DNA from 3 places in the Bacillus sp. GM2 genome. Region 2 is predicted to be linked to each of the others. Evidence: riboswitches for the same ligand, from Rfam matches in the RefSeq annotation. Region 2 holds a riboswitch; each other region holds the start of a gene.
The links. Region 2 has a riboswitch for thiamine pyrophosphate ahead of thiC (phosphomethylpyrimidine synthase ThiC). Riboswitches for the same ligand answer to the same signal wherever they lie in the genome.
Positions count from the first base shown of each region.

Region 1 (5,880 bases), 2.2 Mb from region 2:
ATGAAATTCGGCTTTTTCAATTTCATTTTGAATGACGCTCAGCCTTTTTTCCGCTATTCTGAAAAAATTAAGCGCTTCTGTATGGTTTTGCTTGTAGTCTTCATAAATCCCTTTGAACAGATAAAAATAATAATTCAGCTTATCGTCCGTACTTTTTGGATCTTTGTCCTTAAAACTGATGGCTTCCAATTTTTCTGTGGAAGATTGGGAGATATCTTCAAGAAGAAGCCTTAAGCGAAAATCCAGCATTTGATAATAGAGAAGAACGTCATGATCTTCTTCCATCTTTTCAATTGCTTTATCTATGTCATCTTTCATTTCGATTGAACCTGAAATGTCTCGTTTTTTCATCAGTATGTACCAGTCGTTCAGCATATTGGCGACTTCTTGAGAAGCCACGGCTTTGGCCATTCTTTTCCCTCCAATCTTTGTGAATTTTTTGTAAATTGAAGTTCTATTAATCATAGCATAAACTGCCGCCGTCTGTGAATAACACGGAAATGCATGTTTGTTGGCGAAAAAATTCATTCCCGAAATTAAATCGTCATTTTCCAAAAAAAGTGCGCGAAAAAAGCGAAAACCGCGCCAAGCGGAATACAGGAGATCATTGCGGTTCCGTTGACCAGCCCGTCAGCCCCGCTTATTTTCAGGGCTTCCCGGTAGCCTATTAAAAAGTGGATGATCGATAGGACATAACATAAGAGCATCATATAGTAAGGATTCATTTGTATACCCTCCTCTATTCGCTTTACTATATTACATTCAATAGAGGGAAAGATTATGCCTGTTTAAGTAGGAAAAAGAACAAAATATTATAGACGAAAAGATTTTCAATTACAATACATGTTTTTAAAAATATTTCCACTATAATCAAAATGAAAGATAAATTTAGGGGGTCATACAAAATGAAAAAAAGGCTGATGTCACTATTGGTCTGCATCCTGGTTTTAGTGCCGGCAGCAGGAGCTTTTGCCGCGCCGAAACAGGCCGAGCTTAAAGATTATCTTGAAGAAATAGGAATGACAGAAAAAGAATTGGAAGCCTATTTGCAGGATACATATGATGAGAGTTTAAAAGGTTTTGACTCGGTGGAAGAGTTGAAAGACTTTTTAGGGCAAAGACTGACTAAAAAGCTTTTGGCATCCTATTTGAAAGAATACGGATTGAGCGAAAAAGAAGCGGCTGACCTATTTGTTGAAAATGGCTATATGGAAAGCGGCCAAAACATTCTCGACGTGTTTATGTTTGAATACGAATTGGACGATGCGCTCTACACCGTGACATATGAAGAAGACGATTTTCAGATCGGAAACATGTTTCAAGAATTGGGTGTGGATGATCAGGAGTGGGAAAGACTCGTGAATCACCTCCGAAAAGTGCGCGATAACAATCCGAACCTTGAAAATGACTTGATGGCTCTTGGAGAACGTCTTGAAGCGGTAGCCGATTTCGAGTCTGTATCAGAGCTGTCAGCTCAGGATATCGCTGAAATGCTGTCCATTTTAAACGATCTTCAGAAGACGCTCGAAGTGAAAACGAAATATTATCTTGTTAAAGACGGAAAGAAAAAAGAAGTGTCTTTGACGACGCTTGTCAGTGCTGAAGATCTGAAGGGAGCAAGCCTCCTAGTGGAAGTATACGATCTGCAGGGCAATTTCATTTTGGATGTATTGCTGACGCCTGAAATGATCGGATCTGATTTAATTCATGACACAGGGTCGAAAGTGAAGCAAACCCAAACGGCTGTTAAACACGACGCAAAGAAATCTCATGTGAAAAAGACGGTTAAAGGTGCAAAGCTTCCGAAAACGGCCGGGCATTACGCAGAATGGTCGATCTTTGGCGCCGTTCTGATGTTTGGCGGATTGTTTATGGTCAGAAGGCTTCGAAAAGCGGCTTAACATTTTACTTCCCATTCTAAGTCTGTATAGAATGGGAAGTTTTTATAAGGAGTGAAAGGAAATTAAGGCACATCGAAAAAAGATCATCTGGCTTGCAGCCATTGCGATGGTTGCGTGCGGCGCTTATTTTACAACAACGAATGTGTTCAAGCTGATGCACGGCTACGCTCTATTTTCATTTCAGCAGATGAAAGAAGAGGAAAAGCCTGAAAAACCTCCGATTCAGACGACGAAAAAAGAAAAGACGGCAATTGATCAAACATTTGAAACCGGGGAGAAAATCGGTGATCTTGTTATTCCGAAAATCAATGCAAGGCTTCCGATATATCACGGAACAGATGAAGACGAGCTGCAAAAAGGCGTGGGCCATTTCGCAGGATCCGTTCTGCCTGGAGAAGATGACAACTCGGTTTTATCAGGCCACCGGGATACGGTTTTCCGAAAACTCGGCCGAGTGGGGAAAGGCGATCAGTTAATTGTTGAAGCTTCCTACGGAACTTTTACATACAAAGTGAAAAAGGTCCGAATCGTGGATGCGGATGACCGGACGGTGATAGTTCCAAAGCCGAGAGCGACATTGACGGTTTCCACCTGCTATCCTTTTGACTTTATCGGTTCAGCACCGGAGCGGTATATATTGGTCGCAGATTTGATTAAAACATAAAAAACAGCGGAATCTCAGGCGAATCCGCTGTTTTTTTATGTTATCTCATGTTTGTTCTGTTTTCTAGAAGTCTTGGTGCGGTTAGCAGCAGTATACAAAGGACGATTGTGCAGACAATGAAAGACGGAAGCATATACGTTCCATTATATACCAATGAATAAATCCATACCGGAGTGCCTTTAGGCGCATAGTTTCCAAAAAAGACAGCGCCGCTGATGACATGTGCGAGAAATTTCAGTCCGCTTCCAAGAAGGACGGCCAGCATAACATAGGAAATGATCTTTCCTTTTTGTTTCTCAAATGAAGCATTTCGGATCGATCCGGCAAAAAAGCCGCCGATTCCCGCGGCCGTAGGCGCGATAAAGTAATCAAGAAGAAGCTGCAGAGGATGAACAACGTAAAATCCTCCAGTGACAAATTGAAGCAATCCGGCTAAAAACCCGGTCGCCAGCCCTGCCTTGAGCCCCCATCTAAAGGAGATCAGGAAGATCGGAATCATCATGACGGCGATTGAACCGCCTTGAGGCATTTTTAAAAACATTCCGGACACCATATCAAGTATAAGTGCTATTCCTGTCATAATCGCAATTTCAATCAGCTGTACAAGTTGTTTAGATTGATTCATCATAACCCTCACTTTTGATGAACAAAGGGATACTGGACTTCTTTCCCAATAAAAAAAGCAATGCGGGGAAGGAGTAGGACAGTTTTCCACGCACTGCTTTGGATGCAATTAGAAATGACTTTGCCACATTCCTACGCCAGCATTAACTAACAGGTTCGAAGGGTCAGAACGGTCGTTCACTCTCAGCCCGGAGGCTCCCCTTGTGGTCATCAAGTTATTTAGTTATATTCTACTATACTAAAAAAAGAAACGGACGACAAGCTAATTTTTCGAAAAACTTTTGCTGAAACCCTCCAATATGTAGCAAGGCAAACATCTTTTCCTTTATAATAGAACTTATTCGTACGTACAAGATCAGTAAAGGGTTGATCTGATGGGTGAACTTACAAAATACAGCATGGTGAAAAATAAAATTAAATCGTGGATATATGAAGGCAAAGTGAAGCCGGGCGAAAAAATTCATTCGGAAAACGAATTGATGAAAATATTTGGTGTAAGCAGGCATACGATCCGGCAAGCGATTGGCGACCTTGTTCATGAAGGGCTTTTATACAGAGAGCAGGGCTCAGGGACGTATTGCTCCCACCGTCTTCAGCTTTCTGAAAAAGGAAGGGAAAGAAATAAGATGATCGGGGTCATGACGACTTACCTTTCGGATTACATTTTTCCTTCTATTATAAGAGGAATCGAATCGTCCCTGTCCAGTGAAGGATACACCCTTGTCGTCGCGAGCACCAATAATGACAATGAAAAAGAAAAACAATGCCTTGTGAATATGCTTGACAAAAAAATTGCCGGGTTGATCGTGGAGCCGACGAAAACAGGAAGCTTTAACCCGAATTTAAGTTACTATTTGACGCTTGAACAACATCATATTCCGTATTTGATGATCAACCAATTTTATCAGGAGTTAAATCCGCCCCATTTCATTTTGGATGATGAACACGGCGGTTTTATCGCCACGGAGCATTTGATTAAGCTCGGCCATGAAAAAGTGTTCGGTTTCTTTAAACAGGACGATATGCAGGGCGCCAACCGGATGAAAGGATTTATCCGTGCTTTCAGAGAAAACGGCTTGTCGTTTTACCCTGAAATGGTCGTGACGTACACAACAGAGAACAAAAAACAAAAAACGATAGCTGAAACCAGGAAGCGGCTTTCTTCATCAGACCGTCCGACTGCTATATTCTGCTATAACGACGAGATCGCGCTTATGGTGTTGGATGTCGTGAGGGAATTCGGTTTGAAGGTGCCGGAAGACATATCGATTGTGGGATATGACGACTCACACTTGAGCGAGGCATCTGAAGTGAAGCTGACGTCAGTCACCCATCCGAAAATGCAGATGGGGATTGAGGCGGCAAGATGGATGATTGCCAAAGTTGAGGGACGCAACACGGATCAGCTTGAGCATTCCACCGTCTACAAACCTGAACTGGTTGTCAGACATTCGACCGCCAAGCTGAAAAGGTAGGCTGTATAAGCTTTATCCGCCAACCAGCGTGAATGAAAATATATCCTGTTAAAAAGCTCCGGAATGAGGAGCTTTTTATTCAAGTGAAAGCTGATAGCGGAGAGTTTAATGTCATCCTCGAAGCTTCGGCCCATGTGCAGCTTTAGCAAATCGATTTTTAAAGACCGCTGTATACCTTTATATAGAAGAAAGCGGTAAGGAGAAATAAATGGCGTCAATTGCCGGCTGGTCGAGATAATCAGGAATCATCGGAGTCAAAATCATTTGATTATTATTTTTTTAAAAAAGCTATTGTGTAAAACGAAAATAGATGTTATATTTGTATCCGCCCCTAAAAAGGAGGCTTTATAAAAACAACTTCGAAAATCTTTTAAAAAAAGTTGTTGACATTCACAGTGATAGAATGTTATATTAGTAAAGTCGCTTCTTCGAGAGGCGGAAATGATCTTTGAAAACTAAACAAGACAAAACGTACCTGTTAATTCATTAAATAAATCGCACACATGTTGTGCGTAGTCATTATCAAACTTCATGGAGAGTTTGATCCTGGCTCAGGACGAACGCTGGCGGCGTGCCTAATACATGCAAGTCGAGCGGACCGACGGGAGCTTGCTCCCTTAGGTCAGCGGCGGACGGGTGAGTAACACGTGGGTAACCTGCCTGTAAGACTGGGATAACTCCGGGAAACCGGGGCTAATACCGGATGCTTAATTGAACCGCATGGTTCAATTATAAAAGGTGGCTTCGGCTACCACTTACAGATGGACCCGCGGCGCATTAGCTAGTTGGTGAGGTAACGGCTCACCAAGGCAACGATGCGTAGCCGACCTGAGAGGGTGATCGGCCACACTGGGACTGAGACACGGCCCAGACTCCTACGGGAGGCAGCAGTAGGGAATCTTCCGCAATGGACGAAAGTCTGACGGAGCAACGCCGCGTGAGTGATGAAGGTTTTCGGATCGTAAAACTCTGTTGTTAGGGAAGAACAAGTACCGTTCGAATAGGGCGGTACCTTGACGGTACCTAACCAGAAAGTCACGGCTAACTACGTGCCAGCAGCCGCGGTAATACGTAGGTGGCAAGCGTTGTCCGGAATTATTGGGCGTAAAGCGCGCGCAGGCGGTTTCTTAAGTCTGATGTGAAAGCCCCCGGCTCAACCGGGGAGGGTCATTGGAAACTGGGGAACTTGAGTGCAGAAGAGGAGAGTGGAATTCCA
Region 1 is NZ_JBRKSZ010000007.1:416,188-422,067, forward strand. Features, by position in the region: gene ACVC9U_RS03045 (response regulator aspartate phosphatase) at 1-411, opposite strand, end outside; gene ACVC9U_RS03050 (hypothetical protein) at 537-725, opposite strand; gene ACVC9U_RS03055 (processed acidic surface protein) at 906-1,901, shown strand; gene ACVC9U_RS03060 (class D sortase) at 2,008-2,565, shown strand; gene thiT (energy-coupled thiamine transporter ThiT) at 2,606-3,190, opposite strand; TPP riboswitch at 3,302-3,401, opposite strand; gene ACVC9U_RS03070 (GntR family transcriptional regulator) at 3,564-4,664, shown strand; rRNA gene ACVC9U_RS03075 (16S ribosomal RNA) at 5,193-5,880, shown strand, end outside.
Region 1: linked by a shared signal. The riboswitch ahead of thiT (energy-coupled thiamine transporter ThiT) and the one ahead of thiC (phosphomethylpyrimidine synthase ThiC) in region 2 are both predicted to bind thiamine pyrophosphate.

Region 2 (5,880 bases):
GACTCTTCTAAATATGTTAATAAAGGAAAGCCTTACATTGCATTTGGAAACATGGGGATGACGAATGTTCAGAAGTGGATACCCGGATTTTCTTTTAAAGGACCTGAATGGGAGAGATACGAAGGCGTCTTCTTGGCAAATGTCATGCAAGATCATGCTATTACAGCTCCTTACAATAAACAGGAATACTTCTACACAGTCACTGGTTCTTATATTACCGCTGTTCCTAAAACGGCAAAAGTGCTTGCGGTGATTGCTGATGAAGATCACTTCTTCAAGGCAGGCTGGTGGCCTGGACATGATGCTGCCAAAGGAAAGATTATGGCTTTCACGTATAAAGATAACAACAAGAACTTAACTGTTTTCGCTAACGATCTAACCAATGACGATCATCCGCAGCATCAATATCGGTTGCTGGCGAATTCGATTTTCAATGCCGGTCCCGGAAAAACCGAAAATGCTCCATCATCAAAACGATGAGAGGCTGGAAAGCTGAAGTGCAAGCGGCTGCTGCAGTTGAGGCGTCTCGTCTAAACAGCCGGATAGACAAGCTTTGAAACGAACATTGAATCATCGTTAGCAGTGCCATGATTTATAGAACATACTGCCTTTCTTTTGAAGGGCAGTTTTTTCGTGGCTGACGGGTCTTCGTCGTTTGCTTTGCTTCTAGTCAAAGAGCCGGAGGTTTCCGTAAGTGCCTGCTTTTCATGGGCGGCCATATGCTTCCAGCCTTTCTTGAATCCTTCCTATTTTATTATGCAGAAACTTAAGGTTAAAAAAGACGATAAGTGTTCCGGATATGGCTGATAAGATCATTGCAGGAAAACTGAATTTTTCTATCTCTGCGGCAACGGTCAGCAGATAGCAACAAAGTGGCAGCATAAAGATCGATGTTAATATGCCGGGTACATAATGTTTAAATGTGAACCATAGGACGATGTGAACAAGGAAATGAACAGTAAAAGCAAAAAAGAAACCAAACCATAAGATATATTGATTAAAATAAATACTGATGACAGTTACACCAACAGCTAGAATAAATTCTTCGAGCACAGCGCAAACAAAAGAAGCGGTTTTGGCATGTCCGAATGAAGCTTTTTTCAGTTGTTTCAGTTTGCTTCGATATCTTTTGCCCCATGCCTCGACCATCACCATCTCTTCAAAATCATGCAGTATAAATAAGATCGGCAGCATCCAAGCGATAAATTGCATGTTTTCCATTTACTTTCCCCCTCTTATGTGCCACAATTGTGACATTTCATAGAGAACAAAGTCAATAAGCCAACGAAAAGTGCTACATTGCCATAAAAAGTGCGACAGGAGCGAGAATATGAAGCAAATGCCCTCAAAAACAGCTCAGCAATCTAAAAGCTGGCTGACGCTATCATTGTTGGAGCTTATGAAGGAAAAAAGCTTTTCAGACATTACCATTACAGAGATAGCGGAAAAAGCGCAGCTTGACAGAAGAACATTTTATCGGCATTTCCATTCAAAAAAAGATATATTAGACCGCTATTTTGAGCAGCTTTGCAGTGAGTATTCCAATTACATTGTTCAGGAAAAACATATTGACTTATCCAGTCTTGGACATGCATACTTCAACTTTTGGAGCCGACATGCCGATTTTTTACAAGCCCTTCATCAGAATCAATTGTTTTATTTGGTTGTTGAGAAATATAATGAACTACTTCCGGATCTTCATCAAAAGTTTAAAGAAGAAACCTTTCATTTCAAAAGCAAAATCGATTTGGAGTATGGGCTTTCATTCAGCGCAGGGGGCTTTTGGAACATCCTTTCAAAATGGTTTGAGAGAGGCCGGAAGGAAACTCCTGAAGAAATGAGTCGTATTCTGCAAGGAATAGTAGATTCATTTTTAAATAAGCAAGCTTTCGAAAGGTGATCTCATCTTGGTATATGAGTGGTTTAAGCGTTTAGCGTTCTTTCTTAATTTCTGCTTGTGCTTACGGTCAATCTTCGGTACCGTTAATGCAAAGACCCTTGTAATATAGAGAACAGGAGTGAGGCCGTTGGTGAATACGGTGAAGATACGAGGGGTGGCCATCGGAGAAGGAGCCCCGAAAATTTGCGTGCCGCTCATCGGAAAAACGCATGAACAGTTGAAAGAAGAAGCTGCTTTTCTTCTATCCATTAATCCGGATCTTGCCGAATGGCGGGCGGATTTTTTTGAAGATGTCGAAGACGTTGACAAAGTGAAAGAGGTATTGGCTGACATCCGGGAGATCTTAAAGGATATCCCGTTGATATTTACATTTCGCAGCGCGGAGGAAGGCGGCGAAAAAGAAGTCGGTAAGGAATTTTACTTTGCCTTGAATCATGCCGTAGTCAAAACAGGGCTGGCAGATGTGATTGATGTCGAGCTGTTCAATGAAGAGCATAAAGTGGAAAAGCTGGTTCAAGCGGCTCATATGCAGCATGTCTTTGTCATTATATCCAACCACGATTTCGGGAAGACGCCGAGAGCGGAAGAGATCGTTTCCCGTCTCCGAAAAGCCCAGGATCTTGGCGCCGATTTCCCTAAGATCGCGGTGATGCCTGAAACACCGGCAGATGTGCTGGTGTTGCTTGAGGCGACTCATATGATGCATGAGCGGTATGCGAAGCGGCCGATTATCACGATGTCGATGGCCGGAAAAGGCTTGATCAGCCGGCTCGCCGGAGAGGTATTTGGCTCGGCCGTGACGTTTGGCGCAGCTAAAAAAGCATCCGCGCCTGGCCAAATTGAGGCGGCGGATTTGAAACATATACTCGATGTGCTTCATCGCAATTTATAATCATTGGGTGCGCCGCTCTGATCCCTTTTATAGTGAAAAAGATTCATATATTTTTCCTTCCTTTTCACTTGCCAAATCGGTGTGTTACGATAAAAAATGAATTGAATAGCTTTACTAGGGGTGCCCGATTGCGGGCTGAGAGAGAAACACGTGTTTCTTAACCCTTTGGACCTGATCTGGTTCGTACCAGCGTGGGGAAGTAAAAAGGATTCGGGAGAAGATGGGGAATGGGTATGGTCCGTCTGTCTTCCAGTGATTTTACTGACTGTAAAACCAGGTTCATCATATGAGCCTGGTTTTTTTGTGCTGGTGCTGTTCCGGAGTTTCGTCCTGATCAATTTTTTAGAGGGGAAGGATTTTTACATGAAACAGGAGTCAGTACAGCAAAAAAACATCTCGATCATGTCAAGTTTTTCAGGGAGCCGCAAAGTGTATGTCGAAGGGGCGCGGCCTGACATTCAAGTGCCGATGAGAGAAATTTCGCTAAGTCCGACGACGGGTTCGTTTGGCGCCGAAGAAAATCAGCCTGTCCGCGTTTACGACACAAGCGGTCCTTATACGGACGCGAATGCGGAGGTTGATATTCTGAAGGGGCTGAAACCTTTGCGGGCGACCTGGATCAGGGAGCGCGGCGATACCGAAGAATATGAAGGCAGAGAAATCAGACCGGAGGATAACGGCTATAAAAGCAAAGAGAAAGCGAGCCACAGCTATCCAGGGTTGAAACGAAAACCGCTGCGCGCGAAAAAAGGTCAAAATGTCACCCAGCTGCATTACGCAAGAAAGGGGATCATTACGCCCGAGATGGAATTTATCGCGATCCGAGAGCACGTATCTCCCGAATTTGTTCGTGATGAAGTGGCAAGCGGACGGGCGATTATTCCGTCAAACATCAACCATCCGGAAAGCGAACCGATGATTATCGGCCGCAACTTCCACGTCAAAATCAATGCCAACATCGGCAATTCCGCTGTCACCTCTTCGATTGAAGAAGAAGTGGAAAAAATGACATGGGCCATCCGCTGGGGCGCCGATACGATGATGGACTTGTCCACAGGTAAAGATATTCATACAACGAGGGAGTGGATCATCCGCAATTGTCCAGTTCCTGTAGGAACCGTGCCGATTTATCAGGCGCTTGAAAAAGTAAACGGCGTCGCGGAAGATCTCACTTGGGAGATTTACCGCGATACATTAATCGAACAGGCTGAACAAGGCGTTGATTATTTTACGATTCATGCCGGCGTCCTTCTTCGGTATGTGCCGCTGACGGCAAAGCGCGTCACCGGAATCGTATCCCGCGGCGGGGCAATTATGGCGCAATGGTGTTTGGCTCATCATGAGGAAAGCTTTCTGTACACCCATTTTGAAGAGATTTGCGAGATTATGAAAACATACGATATCGCATTTTCGCTCGGTGACGGCCTCCGGCCCGGCTCGATTGCCGATGCGAATGATGAAGCCCAATTTGCCGAATTGGAGACGCTCGGCGAGCTGACGAAAATTGCCTGGAAGCATGATGTTCAAGTGATGATCGAAGGCCCGGGACACGTGCCGATGCATAAAATCAAAGAGAATGTCGACAAGCAGATGGAGATTTGCAAAGAGGCGCCGTTTTACACGCTCGGCCCGCTGACGACCGATATTGCACCGGGCTACGACCATATTACATCGGCGATCGGAGCGGCGATGATCGGCTGGTACGGTACGGCCATGCTTTGCTATGTGACGCCGAAGGAGCATTTGGGACTGCCGAACAAAGACGATGTCCGCGAAGGCGTCATAACATACAAAATCGCGGCCCATGCGGCTGACCTTGCAAAAGGGCACCCCGGCGCGCAAATCCGCGATGACGCGCTTTCCAAGGCGCGCTTTGAATTCCGCTGGCGGGACCAGTTCAATTTGTCGCTCGATCCGGAAAGAGCGCTTGAATACCATGACGAAACCCTTCCTGCGGAAGGCGCCAAAACAGCACACTTTTGTTCAATGTGCGGGCCTAAATTTTGCAGTATGAGGATTTCCCAGGATATTCGCGACTACGCCAAGGAAAACGACCTTGATGAAGAAAAGGCAATTCAAAAAGGATTGGAAGAGAAGGCGAAGGAATTTAAAAAAGCAGGCGGCAGCATTTACAGTTAAAGACGGGCAATACAGCAGATGAAAGGGGAACCTTTCATCTCAGCGTGTCGGCAAACCCTCGCATTCGTTGTCAGGCCTGCGCGTCGGTGCTCACGAATTCCAACATTCGCTCCGCTCCGATGCTCGGCCTTCCTAGACTGCAAGGGTTTTCAATCACGCTGAAAGGATGACAAAATCCCAAAACTAAAAGTCGTTTTGGGATTTTGTCAACAATCTGAGATGAAAGGGGAACCTTTCATCTGTTTTTTTATAATATGGGGTTGACAGGTCGGAATAATATGAATTAGTATGTTGTTTAATATTTCGGAAAATTCCATCAGCGCTGATCGGTCAACCGAAGGCTCTTATCTCAATTGGGATAAGAGTTTTTTATTTTCAGTTTAGAAAAGAAAGGGGAACAAGATGTCTTTATCAATTCGTGTGAATGAAAAAGCATTTGGAAACGGCAGCCTTAAAACAAGCGTGCTTCAAGACGTGAAACTGACGGTCGAAAACGGCGAATTTCTGACTGTCATCGGTCCAAGCGGGTGCGGGAAAAGCACGCTCTTAAAAATCGCTGCCGGTCTTGACGGGGATTATGAAGGGCGAATCAGCATGAACGGAAGAGAAATTAAGGGCCCGGGGATTCAGCAAGGCTTCATCTTTCAAGAGCATCGGCTTTTTCCATGGCTGACGGTTGAGCAAAATATCGCCGCAGATTTAAGCCTGAAAGAACCGGCGGTGCGAAAAAAAGTCGATGAATTGATTGAAACGGTGCGGCTGAAAGGCGCGGAGAAACAGTATCCGCGCGAGCTGTCCGGCGGTATGTCGCAGCGGGTCGCGATTGCCAGAGCTTTGCTCAGGGAGCCAGAAATTTTGCTGCTTGATGAACCCTTCGGCGCCTTGGACGCCTTTACGAGAAAGCATCTGCAGGATGTACTGACAGACATTTGGCGAGAAAAGAAGATGA
Region 2 is NZ_JBRKSZ010000007.1:2,630,180-2,636,059, reverse strand. Features, by position in the region: gene ACVC9U_RS14440 (M14 family metallopeptidase) at 1-480, shown strand, start outside; gene ACVC9U_RS14435 (HXXEE domain-containing protein) at 706-1,221, opposite strand; gene ACVC9U_RS14430 (TetR/AcrR family transcriptional regulator) at 1,331-1,900, shown strand; gene aroD (type I 3-dehydroquinate dehydratase) at 2,028-2,792, shown strand; TPP riboswitch at 2,899-3,007, shown strand; gene thiC (phosphomethylpyrimidine synthase ThiC) at 3,156-4,931, shown strand; gene ACVC9U_RS14415 (ABC transporter ATP-binding protein) at 5,334-5,880, shown strand, end outside.

Region 3 (5,880 bases), on a different contig from region 2:
TCGATATGAAAGTGATATTTGACGATGCTTAAAATTTCCTGCATGACTTTCGTAATATTGACGATGTTCGGCATTTCTTCATTCAGCTCGGCGTTTACGATATGGAGCGCGATAAAGGCGGCTTCATCCTCCGGAAGAGCTGCCCCCGTCTTCTTTTCAATGATGGCCAGCGCCTCTTTGCCGATGGCGAACTCATCTTTATACAGCCGTTTCGTCTCCCAAAGCAGGGCGTTTTTAATATCCAGACCCTTTTTATGCCGTTCGACGGCGAAATGGATATGGTCGGTCAGCGAGACGTAAATGCTGTCATTCAGCTTCTTGCCGAGCTTTAATTTCGCATAGGAGATAATTTTTTCAGACATTTCCATAAATTCGATCGGAATTTCGTCCAACAGCGTCTTAAACCTTTCTGATACATCTTTATTATCAAGCCTGAAAATCTTCTCGATTCTCGATTCATCCACCGCTTCACCAGGCTTTTTTTGAAAAGCGATTCCTCTGCCCATGACCACTAATTCCTGACCCTGTTCATTTAAAACACTGATCACATTGTTGTTGATCACTTTGGCAATTTTCACATCGCGCCACTCCCATCTTGTAAGGGGATTTTTTTATATTTCTTTTTTCATATGGTACACATTGATTGTACAACCTTTTTGGCCTAGGTCAATATGTTTCAGTCAACGTCCGAAATATTTACATTTTACAGAATGCCCGTCCGTGCCCGATTTATAAAAAAAGAGCCGCAGTGCGGCCCTGTAAAAAACCTTCTTAAAAAATGAGCAAAATTCCCGCTGCGACTGACGCCGGACCCGCAAAATAAACGAAGTCTTTTCCGGAAAGCCGCGCTGTTTGATAGTAGGTGCGGTCTTTTGTACCGGTAAACCCTCTCGCTTCCATAGCAACGGCGATTCTTTCCGATTTGCGGATGCCTTGCGAAAACAAAGGCAGCGCATAGCGAATAAACGCCTTCCAGCTGTTTTTTTGCTTATAGCCCCTAATTTTGTGCGCCGCCTTCATCTGCGAAAGCTCAGACTGAAAAAGCGGGACAAAACGGAAGCCGGCCAGCAAGCCATAAGCCCATTTAGGCGACAATCTGCATTGATGAATCAGGCTCATAATAAACTGCGTCAAATCGGTTGTTGACGTAAACAAAAGACCGTATGTGACAAAGCCGAGCATCCGGAGCGCGATTGTCAGTCCATTGCCGACGCTTTCCTCGGTGACGCGGAACCAGGCCCATTCCCAAATCGTTTCCTCACCTTTTCCAAAAGCGGCCATCATCCAGAATACGAGAATAAAAAAGACGAGATAAGGCAACAGCCGTTTACTTAAATAAGACAAAGTCCATCCCCCGAAAAAAATTCCGACGGCAACCGCAAACAGCCAAATGAATAGAGTCGGTTTCGGATTTGAAACAAACATGAGCAAGCACATGACCAGGAGGTGGGAAAAGAGCTTGGCACTCGGGTTCAATGCTGAAAGAAGTGAACCATTGCTTTTCATACGGGAACCCTCTCCTTTCTTTCATGCATGAACCGGTAATGAAGCGGCGGTATCAACGAGAAGCGGCGGACGAGGCCTTGATCAGAGAATAATCGATACGGCGTTCCTTGATATGCCGCTTTCCCTTGATGAAACACGATGACCCGGCCGGAATGCTCGTCTACGATGTCCATGTCATGCGTCACCATCACAATCGTCGTTCCCCGTTCCTGCCGTTCCTTTAACCGCTTGATTAATTCTTGCGCCGTCCTTTCGTCCTGACCGAATGTCGGCTCGTCAAGCAGCAGCAGATCCTGGTCAAACAAAAGCATCGTCGCAACGCTTAAACGTCGTTTCTGCCCGAGGCTTAATGTAAAGGGGTGCGCTTTTTGATGAGCGTCAAGTCCGAATTCCTGCAGCAATTCAGCCGTTTTCTTTTCAACCCGGTCCTCCGGCCAGCCCCGCTGTCTCGCCCCGAACGCGATCTCATCAAACACCGTGTCCCGAATAAATTGAAGCTCGGGATTTTGAAAAACAAAGCCGGCCTTCTCATAGAGCATACGGTCGGACCATTTCTTCAGCTCCCGATCCTCCAGATAAAGGCGCCCTTTTTTGACCGCTTCAAGCCTGATCAGACTTTTTAAAAACGTACTCTTTCCGCTGCCGTTCTCGCCGATGACCGAAATCCATTCCCCCCTTGGAATCTCAAGGGTGATGCCGTCGGCCACGATCTTTTTCCGATAGCCGATCGCCGCGTCGTCTGCGCGGATCAATATGTCTCTGTCCGCTGCAGGCCTGTTTTTCGCCTCCTCCTCTTTCATTTTCAATGTAGAAGAGAGCTTGACGGCGAGCGGATGATCATCTTGTGTGATGACATCTTCCCATACCGCAGGGTACAGTTTCGGCTGCCAGATGCCCGCCGCTTTCATCTCCTGCTGAAAATGTTTCACGATTTCTTCCGGCTTTCCGTCAGCGATGATCTGTCCCTTTCCATTGAAAAGAATGACGCGGTCCATCCACTCGATACAGCCGTCCAGCACGTGTTCGACGAACACCATCGTCTGTCCGCTTTTTCGGGAAACGTTACGAAGCAAGGCAAAGATGTCTTTCCGGCTGGCAGGGTCCAGCTGCGCCGTCGGCTCGTCAAAAAACAGCACTTCAGGCTCCAGAGCGAGCAGGCACGCTAATGCCAGTCTCTGCTTCATCCCGCCTGACAAGGTTTCGATCGGCGTTTTCTTATCTATCTTTAAGCCGACTTGCTCCATCAGCTCCGAGATGATGCCGTCCATATCTTTTCGGGAGACGGACCGGTTTTCTAGGCTAAAAGCGATTTCTTCATCAACATGAAGCATGCAAAACTGCGAATCCGGATCCTGAAACATAACGCCGGCGCTCTTTCTGCGATTGACTTCGCCTGTGACTTCAGCTTCGATATGTTCAGGAATGATGCCGGAAAGCACGGACAACAGCGTCGATTTGCCGCTTCCGCTCGGACCGAGTATCAGCAATTTTTCGCCCTGCCCAATCGACAGCGAGACCCGGTCCAGGACTGTTTCAGGACGATGATAAAAACGGACGGAAAGGTTACTGCATCCGAGAAATGAACGCATCGGCATCATCCTTCTTCCGCTGTTCCTTCATGATCTCATACTGGTTCAGGACTCCCGTTTTCGCAAGCGCTTCGACAACGGCTTTTGCCAGCCAGCCGCCGAGTACAATGCCGCTGATGATTTGGATGATAAGCGTCAAGATCAGCGTTTGCGTCGTATAGTAGGCAAAACCGTTCGCCATCAGGCTGTATGTCATGCTTCCGACCGCGGCAAGCGCACCGGAAAGCATAAGGGTAAACAAGTTATAACGCTTATAGCGAAAGATCGCAAACGCGATTTCCGCACCGGCTCCCTGGAACACACCGATTAATAATGCTGACAGCCCAAAGTGGCTTCCAGTCAGCAGTTCGACCGCCGCAGCCGCCGTCTCGGCAATCAGCGCCGCACCCGGTTTACGGATGATATAAGCGACAATCGGGCTGGCGATCACCCAAATGCCGAACATAAAGTTCGCTCCGACGGGCCCGACAATAGCTGAAACAGGGATCCACAAGGTGGACCATCCTAAGTAAATGACGCCGCATGCAACAGACAAGATCACTGCCATCACGACTTCTTTCATGTTCCAATTCATCGTCTCACCGCCTCCATTTCCACAGGCCAATCTTCAACCGTATAAGCCATCTCCCAAAAGCCGTATTCAAGCTGACAGCTTTGCAAAAAGAGCTCCTTCATTTTTTCTTTTTCAGCCTTGCCCGCTGTTTCGGCCCATTCATCCAGGCGGGCGCAAAACTTTGTCGTGATCGAATCGGTTCTGTCTCCGTAAAAACAGATCCAGTCATAAAATGGATGCGACGGGTCAGGCTGAACGTCCATCATCAATTTTTTTCCGATCTCCCAATATGTCCACGGACAAGGCAGCAAGACGGCTAATATCTCTCCCAGCGTGCCTTCGTGCGCCGCCGTCAGCATATGGCGGATATAATGATGGGCAGAAGGTGCAAGCGGATAGCCCTGCAGAGATTCATACGCCACCCCCGCGGCCCGGCACAGGTTGTTGTGCGGGTGCACTTCGCTGTTTAATACAAACGAAATCTGCTCATGAAACATCTCCATGTCTTTCCGGTTTTGACACTTGGAAATCGCAATTCCGTAGATTTGAATAAAAGCGTTCAAATACTCGTAATCTTGCTTCACATAATGAATAAGCTGCTCCTTTTTCAGCCTCCCGGACGCCAGCTCCAATACAAACGGATGCTCAAAAATGGCTTCAAAAATAGGGTCTGCCTCGCGGCGCAGTTCTGCAGAAAAACTCATGTAGATAGCCTCCTCAGCAATCGGTTTTATAAGGAAGGCACAGGGGGAGCGAGCCGCTTTATACGCAAAAAAGCCGCCCCAAAATGGAGCGGCCTTTGTATGATGAAATCATAAAGACACCGGCTCCACTTCCCTACGCTAGTATGAACTAGATCAGGTTCAAAGGGTCCAAGATCGCTTCTTGTCTCAGCCGGCTTACGGCTCCCCTAGTGGACTTCCTATTACATTAACTTTTACTCTACACATCAATGATTATGATGTCAACCTGAGTTTTTCAGTTTTATTCTTGTATAAAACCGCCGGGTTTCATACAGAAGATGCAGCGGGTAAAATATTTATGGAAAAATGTTAATTTTCTGAAACCTTTTTGCAGGCTTGTTCGTCTAATATAGTGAAGACAAAACATTTGGAGGGGATATTTATGATGATGTTTATCTTGATTTTGACAATGGCTGTGTATTTGTTCTATTCTTTCAGCAAAGACAACCGGCCGGCCAAAAGAACCAACAAGAATCATCAGACACTGACTGTTATTAGGGAAAACCCTTTTACCGCCCCTTCCAATGATGTCAATTGCTAACTTGATAGACAACAAGCAAGCCGCCCGTGATTGGGCGGCTTTTTACGTTTTTATGATTGAAATTGTTCCGCTTCAGTCGATCCCTTCAGTGCAGTGGTTGATGAAGTCCCGCCTGTCACAACCTGGGCGACTTCATCAAAGTAGCTCGTTCCGACTTCGCGCTGATGCCTTGTCGCCGTATAGCCGTGGACTTCGCTGGCAAACTCGGCCTGCTGCAGATCAGAGTACGCCGCCATTCCGCGGTGCTTATATTGGCGGGCCAATTCAAACATGCCGTGGTTTAAGGCGTGGAAGCCTGCCAGTGTGACAAATTGAAATTTATAGCCCATTTCACTGAGCTGTTTCTGGAAGTTCAAGATCGTGTTATCATCCAGTTTGGCCTTCCAGTTGAACGAAGGGGAGCAGTTGTAGGCGAGCAGTTTGCCCGGGAATTTTTCATGGATCGCCTGTGCAAACCGGCGGGCTTCTTCAATATTCGGCTCAGACGTTTCACACCAGATCAAATCGGCATAAGGCGCATACGCCAAACCTCTGGCAATCGCCTGATCAAGGCCCGGCTTTGTTTTGAAGAACCCTTCCGCTGTTCGTTCTCCGGTCAAAAACGGCGCATCATATGAATCGACGTCGCTTGTGATCAGGTCGGCCGCATTCGCGTCCGTGCGGGCAATAAGAATGGTCGGGACTCCCATCACATCTGCGGCGAGACGCGCGGCAATCAAATTACGCACCGCCGTTTGCGTTGGAAGCAGCACTTTTCCGCCCAAATGTCCGCACTTTTTCTCAGACGACAGCTGATCTTCAAAGTGAACTCCCGCGGCGCCGGCTTCAATCATGCTTTTCATCAGCTCGAACACATTCAGCTGGCCGCCGAAGCCCGCTTCAGCGTCGGCCACAATCGGAGCAAACCAATCGATGTCTTCTTTCCCTTCCATATGGTGAATTTGATCG
Region 3 is NZ_JBRKSZ010000008.1:1,138,589-1,144,468, reverse strand. Features, by position in the region: gene licT (BglG family transcription antiterminator LicT) at 1-578, opposite strand, end outside; gene ACVC9U_RS20460 (energy-coupling factor transporter transmembrane component T family protein) at 772-1,506, opposite strand; gene ACVC9U_RS20455 (ABC transporter ATP-binding protein) at 1,503-3,095, opposite strand; gene ACVC9U_RS20450 (ECF transporter S component) at 3,070-3,669, opposite strand; gene tenA (thiaminase II) at 3,666-4,352, opposite strand; TPP riboswitch at 4,466-4,570, opposite strand; gene ACVC9U_RS20440 (hypothetical protein) at 4,774-4,932, shown strand; gene aceA (isocitrate lyase) at 4,983-5,880, opposite strand, start outside.
Region 3: linked by a shared signal. The riboswitch ahead of tenA (thiaminase II) and the one ahead of thiC (phosphomethylpyrimidine synthase ThiC) in region 2 are both predicted to bind thiamine pyrophosphate.